DNA from 3 places in the Paenibacillus sp. MABNR03 genome. Region 3 is predicted to be linked to each of the others. Evidence: riboswitches for the same ligand, from Rfam matches in the RefSeq annotation. Region 3 holds a riboswitch; each other region holds the start of a gene.
What was found. Region 3 has a riboswitch for cyclic di-AMP ahead of AAIH57_RS28205 (ubiquitin-like domain-containing protein). Riboswitches for the same ligand answer to the same signal wherever they lie in the genome.
Positions count from the first base shown of each region.

Region 1 (3,279 bases), on a different contig from region 3:
AAGGCAGGGCTGGATGAACCAACCAAATTCCGCTGGAGCATGAGTGCAACCAAAATTATTGAAGCCATATTCGGAGGTCTGTCATGGTGAGGTGGAGACAGTGAAAGCAAAAATACGTGAGGGTTGGTTTCTCGTCCGTCAGCATATGTTCATTGCGGCACTCTTGTTTCTCTATCAACTGGTATGGGGTTATTTCATCTATAGGATGGTACATTCGGCTGTCGTTCCCTTGCTGCTGCGTTATCCGGACCCTGACGCTGGAGAGCTCAGTACGATTCTATTCAAAATGGAAAGCCAGCTCAGTCTGTCTACACATCCCGAGGTACATCGCTATCTCTGGATAATGGGAGCCATGCTGCTGCTTCGCATGCTGCTCACCCCCCTTATCCAGGCAGGGCTGATCTATTCGTTGCAGCACTTCAATCACACAGAGGAACGTATTCCATTTGTACGAGGGATCAAGGTATTATGGAAACCCATGATGCTGCTGCACTTCATTAAAACGTTATTATTGCTGCTGCCTGCATACTGGCTTGTCCCCAAGCTGTATGGCATCTTCCTGGATGGGTTCCACTCCCTGCAGCTGCTGCTGCCAGGCATTCCATACGTAGCGGGTTGGATCATTTATGGGTGGTTCATACATCATGCGTTGCTTTATATGCAGTTTGGTGTCTCCGCACCTGATGGACAGGGCGGGACACGAGGTACATTTCAGGCTCTGCTGCTTGCCCTGCGTCATATCATTTCTGTCATTGGCATTGCAGTGCTTTTGGGAGGACTCCATTTGCTCATCTTCGGTACCTTTACATCCGCTTCCTGGTTTTTAACCGGACTAATCGGGCTTATTCTGCAGCAGACGTACCCGCTTGCCAGATGTTTATTGGACCTGTGGAAAATATGTGCTCATTTCCGTCTGTGGCAGTCCAAGTCTTCCAAAGGTTAAAAAGTGTAATGAACCATTTGAAAATTGTTACCATCTTCATGTAAACTCGTGTCAATGATAACGCTTCACAAAAGCAAACCTCGACCTTTCCCCGTCAAAGGTCGAGGTTTTTTTTGCTAATTTTGCTGTTAAACGTTGCCAAAGCCTTGCTCCTCTGTTACAATAATCGCAGTGAGTTTTTAGTAACAACTTTGTAATCTTTACCTTATGAATTGTAACTACTTAAAATTAAATCGTCATTTCTTGATTTCGCAGGTGCACAACTAGCATAGCCAAATTCCTGGCACCTGGGAAGCGGGGGAACCAGTTATGGGTGAATTGATCTTGCTACAGAGGGATCATAGGGGACCTTCAACCGAATCCTTAAGCTAACCTCGCAGGCGTTGGAAGGGGTATATCTCTTGTTCAAAAAGAAATTAACCGCAGCTGTACTTAGCTTAACATTCGCACTATCGCTTGGAGCAGGCAGCGCGTTCGCAGATTCAAAAATGGATAAAGTAATTGATTCAGCAATGGGAACTACATACAAAAGCGGCGGAACAACGCTTAACGGCTTTGACTGCTCTGGATTCACACGGTATGTATTCGAAAAGCTGGGCATTGATTTGGCTCGCCAATCCAGCTCCCAATTCGACATGGGTGACTCGGTATCCCGCATGGACATGAGACCAGGCGACCTGGTATTCTTCAATACATCGGGTAAAGGGGTTTCACACGTAGGCATTTTCGTGGGGGAAGGGAAGTTTGCACACTCCTCGTCTTCCAAAGGGGTTACCATCAGTTCTTTGAGTGAGAACTACTGGGCTAACCGCTATGTTGGCGCTAAACGGATTATGAGCACGGACGCATATGAGTCACTGGCCCTCGACTAGGGACAAGCTGAGCAACATCATACTGTAACGAAGCATAAATCAACCGCCCGGTACATTCTCCGCAGGAATGTATCCGGCGGTTTTTTTGTGCTTGTTCGTCCATGCCCTTATGATGTTTTTACCCATCCTACTATAATATAAACGGAATTACCGGAACTTTTGTTTCAATTTTTTTCAATGAACGGAAACTTGCCAAATGCCCTCCTCTTTTGTAGAGTGAAATCATCAGGATTAAATATGGAATGACATATGCAGCAAAACCTTTATGAAATGAATTCAGGTGACCTGCACACCATGAGAGGAGCGTGCAGTGGTATGGATGAAGCTTCTGTAACGTTTCACGTTGTGCCGATGCAAGAAGAGCATGCAGAATTGATCTGCAGCTGGCAGTATGATCCGCCTTATAACATCTATAGCTGGCTGCCCTGGGAACAGATGAAGGCGCTTGAGGTTGAATTCGGCGATGAGCAGCTTCGAAAAGAGCAATATGCAGTTGTACTCGGAGAGCAGGATCAGCTCTGTGGATTCGCTCAATTCTTTCCGCTCGAAGGCGTAACGCGGATTGGGCTTGGCATGCATCCCGAACAGTGTGGACAAGGCCATGGTACTGCCTTCGTCTCTGCTATCGTGAAGGAAGCCATTCGGCGAAACCCTACCCATGAGATTGATCTTGAAGTGCTCACCTGGAATACGCGGGCCATTCGGGTTTACCTCAAGGCGGGATTTGTCACTCAGGACACATACGAACGACAGACACCGAGCGGTTTAATGCCTTTTTACTGCATGGTTTATGAAGGACCTCGTTAGCATTTTGGCCCGCCATGGACGGATTTTATATCCGGTTATGTGATTAGTTCAAAAAATTACCACAAAATGCTATGATGTCATAACAGGTTCCGTTATAATGATATGGACAGTTTCAGTTTAGATGATCTTTCATTCTGGAGGGGACATAACGGATGCACAAATGGATCATGAGCGGGGTATTTTTTGCAGCATGCGCATTGGCTATTGTATTAATGTTTACGCTTCCAGGGAAAGAGGAAGTGGCTGAAGAAGCGAAACCAACCATGCCCGAAGTGGCAATGGATGCCGGACAGGCCGAAGCACTGGTCAAAGCCAATTGTATCACGTGTCACGGAGATCAGCTTCAAGGTGGCGTAGGACCTGCTCTCGCAAACATCGGCAGCAAGGATGATGTGGAGAAGATCTACTCTACCATTATCAAAGGTAAAGGCGGCATGCCATCCTTCAAGGACAAACTGAAGGACGAGGAAATTGCCAATATTGCGATGTGGCTGGCTGAGAAGAAATAATGATAATTTGGATAAACAGCAAAGAGGCCCCTGCCTTCCCTTTCGGGAAAGTAAGGGCCTCTTTGTCATAGGGTTCAGCCTTTGGCAGCGTGTTCTGCCAAAAAGGCCTCGACTTCATGTGCAGACGGCATCCCGGACTGGGCGCCGA
Region 1 covers NZ_JBCIYR010000013.1:17,804-21,082, reverse strand. Annotated here, with positions in the region: gene AAIH57_RS28800 (M1 family metallopeptidase) at 1-90, shown strand, start outside; gene AAIH57_RS28795 (hypothetical protein) at 101-943, shown strand; cyclic di-AMP (ydaO/yuaA leader) riboswitch at 1,204-1,341, shown strand; gene AAIH57_RS28790 (C40 family peptidase) at 1,345-1,815, shown strand; gene AAIH57_RS28785 (GNAT family N-acetyltransferase) at 2,131-2,622, shown strand; gene AAIH57_RS28780 (c-type cytochrome) at 2,775-3,131, shown strand; gene rbsK (ribokinase) at 3,206-3,279, opposite strand, start outside.
Region 1: another riboswitch for cyclic di-AMP. It lies ahead of AAIH57_RS28790 (C40 family peptidase); the one in region 3 lies ahead of AAIH57_RS28205 (ubiquitin-like domain-containing protein).

Region 2 (3,279 bases), on a different contig from region 3:
GCTGACACTGGGTCAGCTAAGGCAGAAATATGCGGACACATTCAAAACCAATGGCCCTTCTACCAGACAAGTGGCACTGACTTTTGATGATGTGCCTGATCCAAGGTTCACCCCACAGGTGCTGGATATATTGAAAAAATACAAAGTAAAGGCTACTTTTTTCATTGTGGGCAACCGCGCTGAGAAACATCCCGACCTCGTCAGACGAATCGTTAGGGAAGGCCATATTGTTGGAAACCATAGTTACAACCACCCTGAATTCAGTAAGCTGTCTCTCAACGCTTTTCGTAAACAGATCCTACATACCGGCGACATTATTCATAAACTGACCGGGTACACACCGAAGATGATTCGTCCTCCATACGGGGACATTAACGAAAAACAGCTGCAATGGGCCGCCAGACAGCAGTACAGTATCGTAAACTGGAACGTGGATTCACTGGATTGGAAAGGTCTTAACAAGGACCAGGTGAAGCAAAATGTGTTATCTGCGGTCAAGCCGGGTTCCATCATTCTCCAGCATGCCGGAGGCGGTGTGGGTTCCAACCTGTCCGGTACATTAGAGGCACTACCGGAAATTATTGATGAGTTGCGGTGTCGGGGATTCAATCTGGTGACCTTGGACGAGATGCTGCAGCTGCCCAAGAGCAAATAATGTCCGAAGTAACTGTCACTTACAAACATGTATCTGCAAACGAACGCAAACTTGAGTTTGCAGATACAAGACAAAAGGTGCCCTTCAGTCACGATCATCATGACTAATGGACACCTTTATTGTGGATGATTATATTATTTTAAAATGTAAAGTTCAACGTCCTGAAAACCAAATGTGCTCACAGACTTCTGACTGCCAGGAATGAAAATATCAATTCGTTTTCCCTTGATGGCTCCACCAATGTCACGCGCAGTTGCTACAAATGCTTGCTTTGGTAGTCCCGGATGGGAGTGACCTGTAACCAGTACTTTTGTTCCCAGTGGAATAACACTTGGATCAACGGCGATAGTGCCCAATTCGAGCGGATTACCAAAGTAATCCACAGCACCCCATCCCCCATTTTCAGAGGCATCTGCAGAGTAAGCAGTTGCTTTCACTTCTACTGCCTTACTATAGTCGAACGTTTTACCCCAGGCTTGAACGACTTTGTCATCTGCATTTACATCAAGACTTGCTGTCGTGATGGTCTTCGCCGCGGATGAGCTCTTAGAGGCTGCAGCAGCCTTGACCGTGTTGGTTTTGCCAGGAATGGTAATCTTCAAACCACCATAAATGTTGTAAGGCGAAATGTCATTGTTAGCTTTGATAAGTGTGTTAAGTCCAACGCCATATTTTTTCGATAAGGTGTAGAAGGTATCCCCCTCTTTGGCCACGTGAACAGAATCAGCGTGAGCTGGAACGGCCTGGATGAGCATTGCTGCTGTCAGCAGGGCTGTTGCTGTTTTGGCTATACTTCTCTTCTTAATCATGGTCTTCCTCCCTCATTGTGCCTGCGAAGTTAGTTGTCGGATTCGGATGGAGGAAACCACCCTATAGGTTCGCTGTTACATTGGTGATGCGTTATGTACCCCTAATTCACCCCTAGCAGCGTGTAATTTCAATCTTCCCCCGTACACGCTTTGCATCATTACATCCTCCACACTTCCTGCTCAGGAAGTTTCGGCAGAATCAATATATCACAATTTTGTAACCAGGGTCCGTAGTAAATGTTACCAAATGGTATGTTCAGTTCATGATGAGACTGAATTTATAAGGTTTTTTCAGAAAATGGGTGTGTAAAAGCAGCTTTCAACAATGACAGAAACGTTACTTTTATGTAAATCCATGCTTATGCAGCTCACAAAAAACAACCCTGCTAACGGTATAGTTAACAAGGCTGTTTGATTAAATATTTATGATTAATGATGAAAAATGAAAGGCTATCCGTCGACTTTTCAAGGAAAGTCTATGACAACACTTTGCCCAGAAAATCCCGTGTACGGGCATGTTTAGGGTGTCCAAACACTTCGTCAGGTGTTCCTTCTTCCACGATTACGCCACCATCCATAAAGATGATGCGATCACCAACTTCTCGGGCAAAACCCATTTCGTGAGTGACAATAACCATGGTCATACCGCCTTCAGCGAGACGTTTCATTACATCCAGCACTTCCCCGACCATTTCAGGATCAAGCGCAGACGTTGGCTCGTCAAACAGCATTACATGGGGCTGCATGGCGAGTGCCCTGGCAATGGCAATCCGCTGCTTCTGTCCACCAGACAGCTGATTCGGATATGAATCCTTCTTATCGAACAAACCAACGGTATTGAGCAAGTCTGCAGCGATCTGATTTGCTTCCTGTGCTGACTGCTTTTTAACCTTGATTGGGGCAATCGTAATGTTTTGCTGTACGGTTTTATGCGGAAACAGATTAAAATGCTGGAATACCATCCCCATTTTTTCCCGCGTTGCATTAATGTTGTGTTTGGGATCTGTGATCGACACACCTTCAAACTCAATTTCGCCTGAGGTCGGCTGCTCCAACAGGTTGAGGCAGCGCAAGAAGGTACTTTTACCCGATCCGGAAGGACCGATGACTACAACGACCTCACCCTTGCCAATTGTTACATTAATGCCTTTAAGCACATCGTTTTTTCCATAGGATTTGTGTAATTGTCTAACGTCTATCACTTGCACTCAACTTCCTTTCCAGTCGACCCAGCAGCTTGGACAAAATGAATGTCAATACAAAATAGATGGCTGCCGCAATAAGGAACGGATTCATTCCTTGGTACGTAATGTTTTTGACTACACTTGCCTGGTACATGATATCGACCATACCAATGACCGAGATAATGGACGATTCTTTAATAATGGTCACAAATTCATTACCGATGGCAGGCAGCACTGCTTTGAAAGCCTGTGGCAGGATAATGAACCGCATCGCTGCACCTTTCCCCATCCCCAGGGAACGAGCTGCTTCAAGTTGACCGCGATCGACACCTTGAATACCCGCACGGAAGATCTCGGCAAGATAGGCACCACTGTTAATCGAAAGGGTAATGATACCCGCTTGCAGCGCCGAGAAGTTAATTCCGAAGGTCAGGGAAAGACCGTAATAGATAATCATCAATTGAACCAGCATCGGCGTACCCCGAATAACTTCAACGTAGGCAGTACCGATCCAGCGGAGGATCGCAAGGTCATGCATTCGGAACAGGCAAATGATCAATCCGATGATCACCCCAAATATGACGCCAAGTGCAGACAGCAAGAGGGTGTAACCAACACCTGTCGCATAAAA
Region 2 covers NZ_JBCIYR010000001.1:1,920,344-1,923,622, forward strand. Annotated here, with positions in the region: gene AAIH57_RS08055 (polysaccharide deacetylase family protein) at 1-655, shown strand, start outside; gene AAIH57_RS08060 (3D domain-containing protein) at 790-1,464, opposite strand; cyclic di-AMP (ydaO/yuaA leader) riboswitch at 1,467-1,670, opposite strand; gene AAIH57_RS08065 (amino acid ABC transporter ATP-binding protein) at 1,941-2,666, opposite strand; gene AAIH57_RS08070 (ABC transporter substrate-binding protein/permease) at 2,653-3,279, opposite strand, start outside.
Region 2: another riboswitch for cyclic di-AMP. It lies ahead of AAIH57_RS08060 (3D domain-containing protein); the one in region 3 lies ahead of AAIH57_RS28205 (ubiquitin-like domain-containing protein).

Region 3 (3,279 bases):
TGTCTTTGAATAATCTCTTTCGTCCGCTTGGGTGTTGCAATTTCCAAAGTCTCGTCCATGCCTTTCATACGCTCACAATCCTTCACGTTCAATTTGCGATAATGCTGCAGAGAACTCTTCCCGAGTAATCTGGAATACACTCAGCCGCTTGTAAAACTGTTTGCCGTTACAATAGCCTATGCCCAGCAGATTCCCCATTTCCATGCGCCTTGCGGCTGCCTGTGGGTGTACGATCAGTCCTGCTGCAATCAAGTCCTCCCAATCGATCAGGCTCGGTGCACCTTCATACGAGGTATGGACACGAGCCAGTGCATGACGAATTGCCTCAGGCGAGGCGTTCTCGACCCCAATGTCTCCTTTGCGGGTTGCATCAGCCTCCGGAATGAAAGCATGTTTGCAGCCAGGGACCTTATTCGCAATGATTTTGCGAATCCGCTCACCTGCATGATCCGGATCGGTAAGTACAATCACGCCTCGTCTCTCCTGTGCAAGTGCAATTCGCTTCAGGATACGCTGGTTGATGGCAGATCCGCCAGTCTCTATTGTATCAGCCTCAACGGCTCTTCGGATGGCTACGGTATCGTCGCGGCCTTCTACCACGATGACTTCTTTTATCATGTTCCATTTCTTCCTTTCTAACGCAAAAAGAAGAGGAATATCCTCTTCTCTGCCAAACGGCGGCGAGCCTCTTCAGACTCCGCCGCCGCATATTCCGCATGAATCATTCATGCAACTATTTTATAGCATTCCCCATTCAAAGTAAAACGATTTTAGTTCGCTTCCGGCTTCACCGGACCAATTACATATACCGTTTTGCCTTTCTTACGTCCGAAATTCAGGGCATGCTTCACACTGTCATAATACACATCGATTTTGTTGCCTTTAATGGCACCGCCTGTATCTTCCGCACGACGGAAGCCGAGGCCTTCGATATACACCCACCAGCCAATCGGAATCACCTTTGGATCGACCGCAATGGTCCGTCCTTCGGTCACCCGGGTACCGGAAGCTGTTTTTGTACCAATGCCAGGCTCCTCAGAGGAGTAAGCAGTCATCGATACATTTTTAAGTACTTTGGAATATTTAAAAGAATTGCCTGAGACGGTAATCACTTTGCTGCCTGATGCAGCGGTTTTCTTCGAGTTCGTTGTTGCTGTTTTTTTGGTTGTGGAAGTTTGTGCCGATACCGTCTGAATCTCCGGCTCTTTCACAACAGGTTTGGCTTTGGTTCCGACAGCAATCACTTTATCGACACGATTGGTCGAGACCGACTTGCCCACCATCTTTTTGGAGACCAATTCTCCATCCTGAAACACCTTTTCGATATGCTGTACAAGTGTACCTTCTTTACCATTTACGATGACACGATTATCGCCTGTGTACAAGCTGGGGTCAGCCGTTTTGATCACTTTGTAGGCAATCGGCTGTTCCACATCCACTGTACGCTTTGTTACACGCACTACACGAATTTTCATATCTGCTTTGATTGGTGTTGTGAGCGAAGGATAGACTTTATCCTCACTGGCAACTTCAATTCCCGATTTCTGAATTGCATCTTCTACCGATGAATCGGTTGTATACAGAGTCTTGGTGTCTCCGTCTGCCGTAATGTTGACTGGAACGGCCCGCTCAATAACAATGCGGTCTCCATCTGCGATTGCTCCGTTCAAAGGCATCGATACCTCATCATGGGGGCTGACTGTGATTGACTGCTCCTCCAGCATTTCTTGAAGCATTCCTGTACGAGTCTCTACCGCTTGAGCTTTGCCATCAATAACCAGTGAAATTTGTTTTCCGGCTTGACCGTAAACGACTAACAAGATCATGATTGTAAGTGCGATTGAGAAAATAGCGATCAGTGCCATTTGACGCAAGTTCTCATGCTTCCACCGCAACGCGTAAGACTTACTGGATGATCGTGACTCATGGGTCTCTTCTGGTTGGAATGTGCCCACTTCTCCGTCCTCCTTCATAGCCTCGCCGTCTAAAGTAATGCATGATGTCTTTGACGCGACTATACCAAATTTTCTACAGAACACAGGTCGATATCTCATTGACCGGTTCTGCACCATGAACCGCTCTTCGCAACATGATGTCATCACCTGAATACTTACCGTATGACGACCCTATTTCTTTTATTCAAAAACAAAAAAGCCAAAGAAAGAGTGTAAGAGGAACTCTTTCGTGGCTTCCGAATGATTTTGAATATCGGAAATTCATGCACGAGGTTGCCTCTCTTTTTCCGCTTGCGAGGTTAGCTGTCGGGTTCGGGCGAAAGAGAGCCGCCCTATCTCCGGTCACCCGCTCATGGCGGATGCCCTTGAATTCACCCCGAGACCCAAAGAAGAAATCAAATAGCGCTTCGCAAATGCATTCACTGCTTTTGGGTCAGCGAACGATGCGCATCAGCTGCTTTCGCTGATGTTTAAGCCCTATTGGTTCCCCCGCTCTCCGTTAACGGAGACTCAGCGAGATCGGTTCATGAAAGTATTGTTGTGTCATCGGAAAGTGTCCCTTTGTTCATCCCCCGAACATCTGTCCAATTTTCCGCACAACAATTCACTGAAAAGATGATATCCTGTTTCGATGCATGTTGTAAAGCGTTGTTCAAGTACGTTTTTCTAAATATTTGGTTAAAATATTGTAATATTCTTCATTTATTTGGATCAAAAAGCAAATTCGCTCCGTCTACCTCTCTTTTTCACCGGTTTTGCTTCGTTTTTTAACGAATCCCAAATCGTTCCATGGCATTTTTGGTTGTTATTGCAGCAATTTCCTCTACCGAAATGCCTTTAATTTCCGCAGCTGCTTCTGCAACCAGACGTACATGCGCTGTTTCATTTCGTTTTCCACGATAAGGATGTGGTGTTAGATATGGGGAGTCTGTTTCGATAAAAAAACGGTCCATTGGCACCTTCGCCAGTACCTCTTTGGGCTGTTTCGCATTTTTGAACGTAATCGGCCCGCCAAAGGATAGATGAAACCCCAGATCCAGGCATAGTTTTGCTGTTTCCCAGCTTCCTGAGAAAGAGTGCATCACACCTCCGACTTCCCCGGCTTTCTCTTCGCGTAAAATTTTCACAATGTCCTCATGTGCATCCCGGTTATGAATGACAATCGGCATATTAAGCTCACGAGCTAGTCCGATCTGTTGTCTTAATACACGATGCTGTACATCCTTTGGTGAAGTGTCCCAATAATAATCCAGGCCAATCTCACCAATGGCAACTACTTTCTCATGTTTGCACAGAGACGCAATCCACTCGAGGTCACCGTCCT
Region 3 covers NZ_JBCIYR010000011.1:50,361-53,639, forward strand. Annotated here, with positions in the region: gene rsmA (16S rRNA (adenine(1518)-N(6)/adenine(1519)-N(6))-dimethyltransferase RsmA) at 1-68, opposite strand, end outside; gene rnmV (ribonuclease M5) at 73-618, opposite strand; gene AAIH57_RS28205 (ubiquitin-like domain-containing protein) at 771-1,955, opposite strand; cyclic di-AMP (ydaO/yuaA leader) riboswitch at 2,228-2,481, opposite strand; gene AAIH57_RS28210 (TatD family hydrolase) at 2,723-3,279, opposite strand, start outside.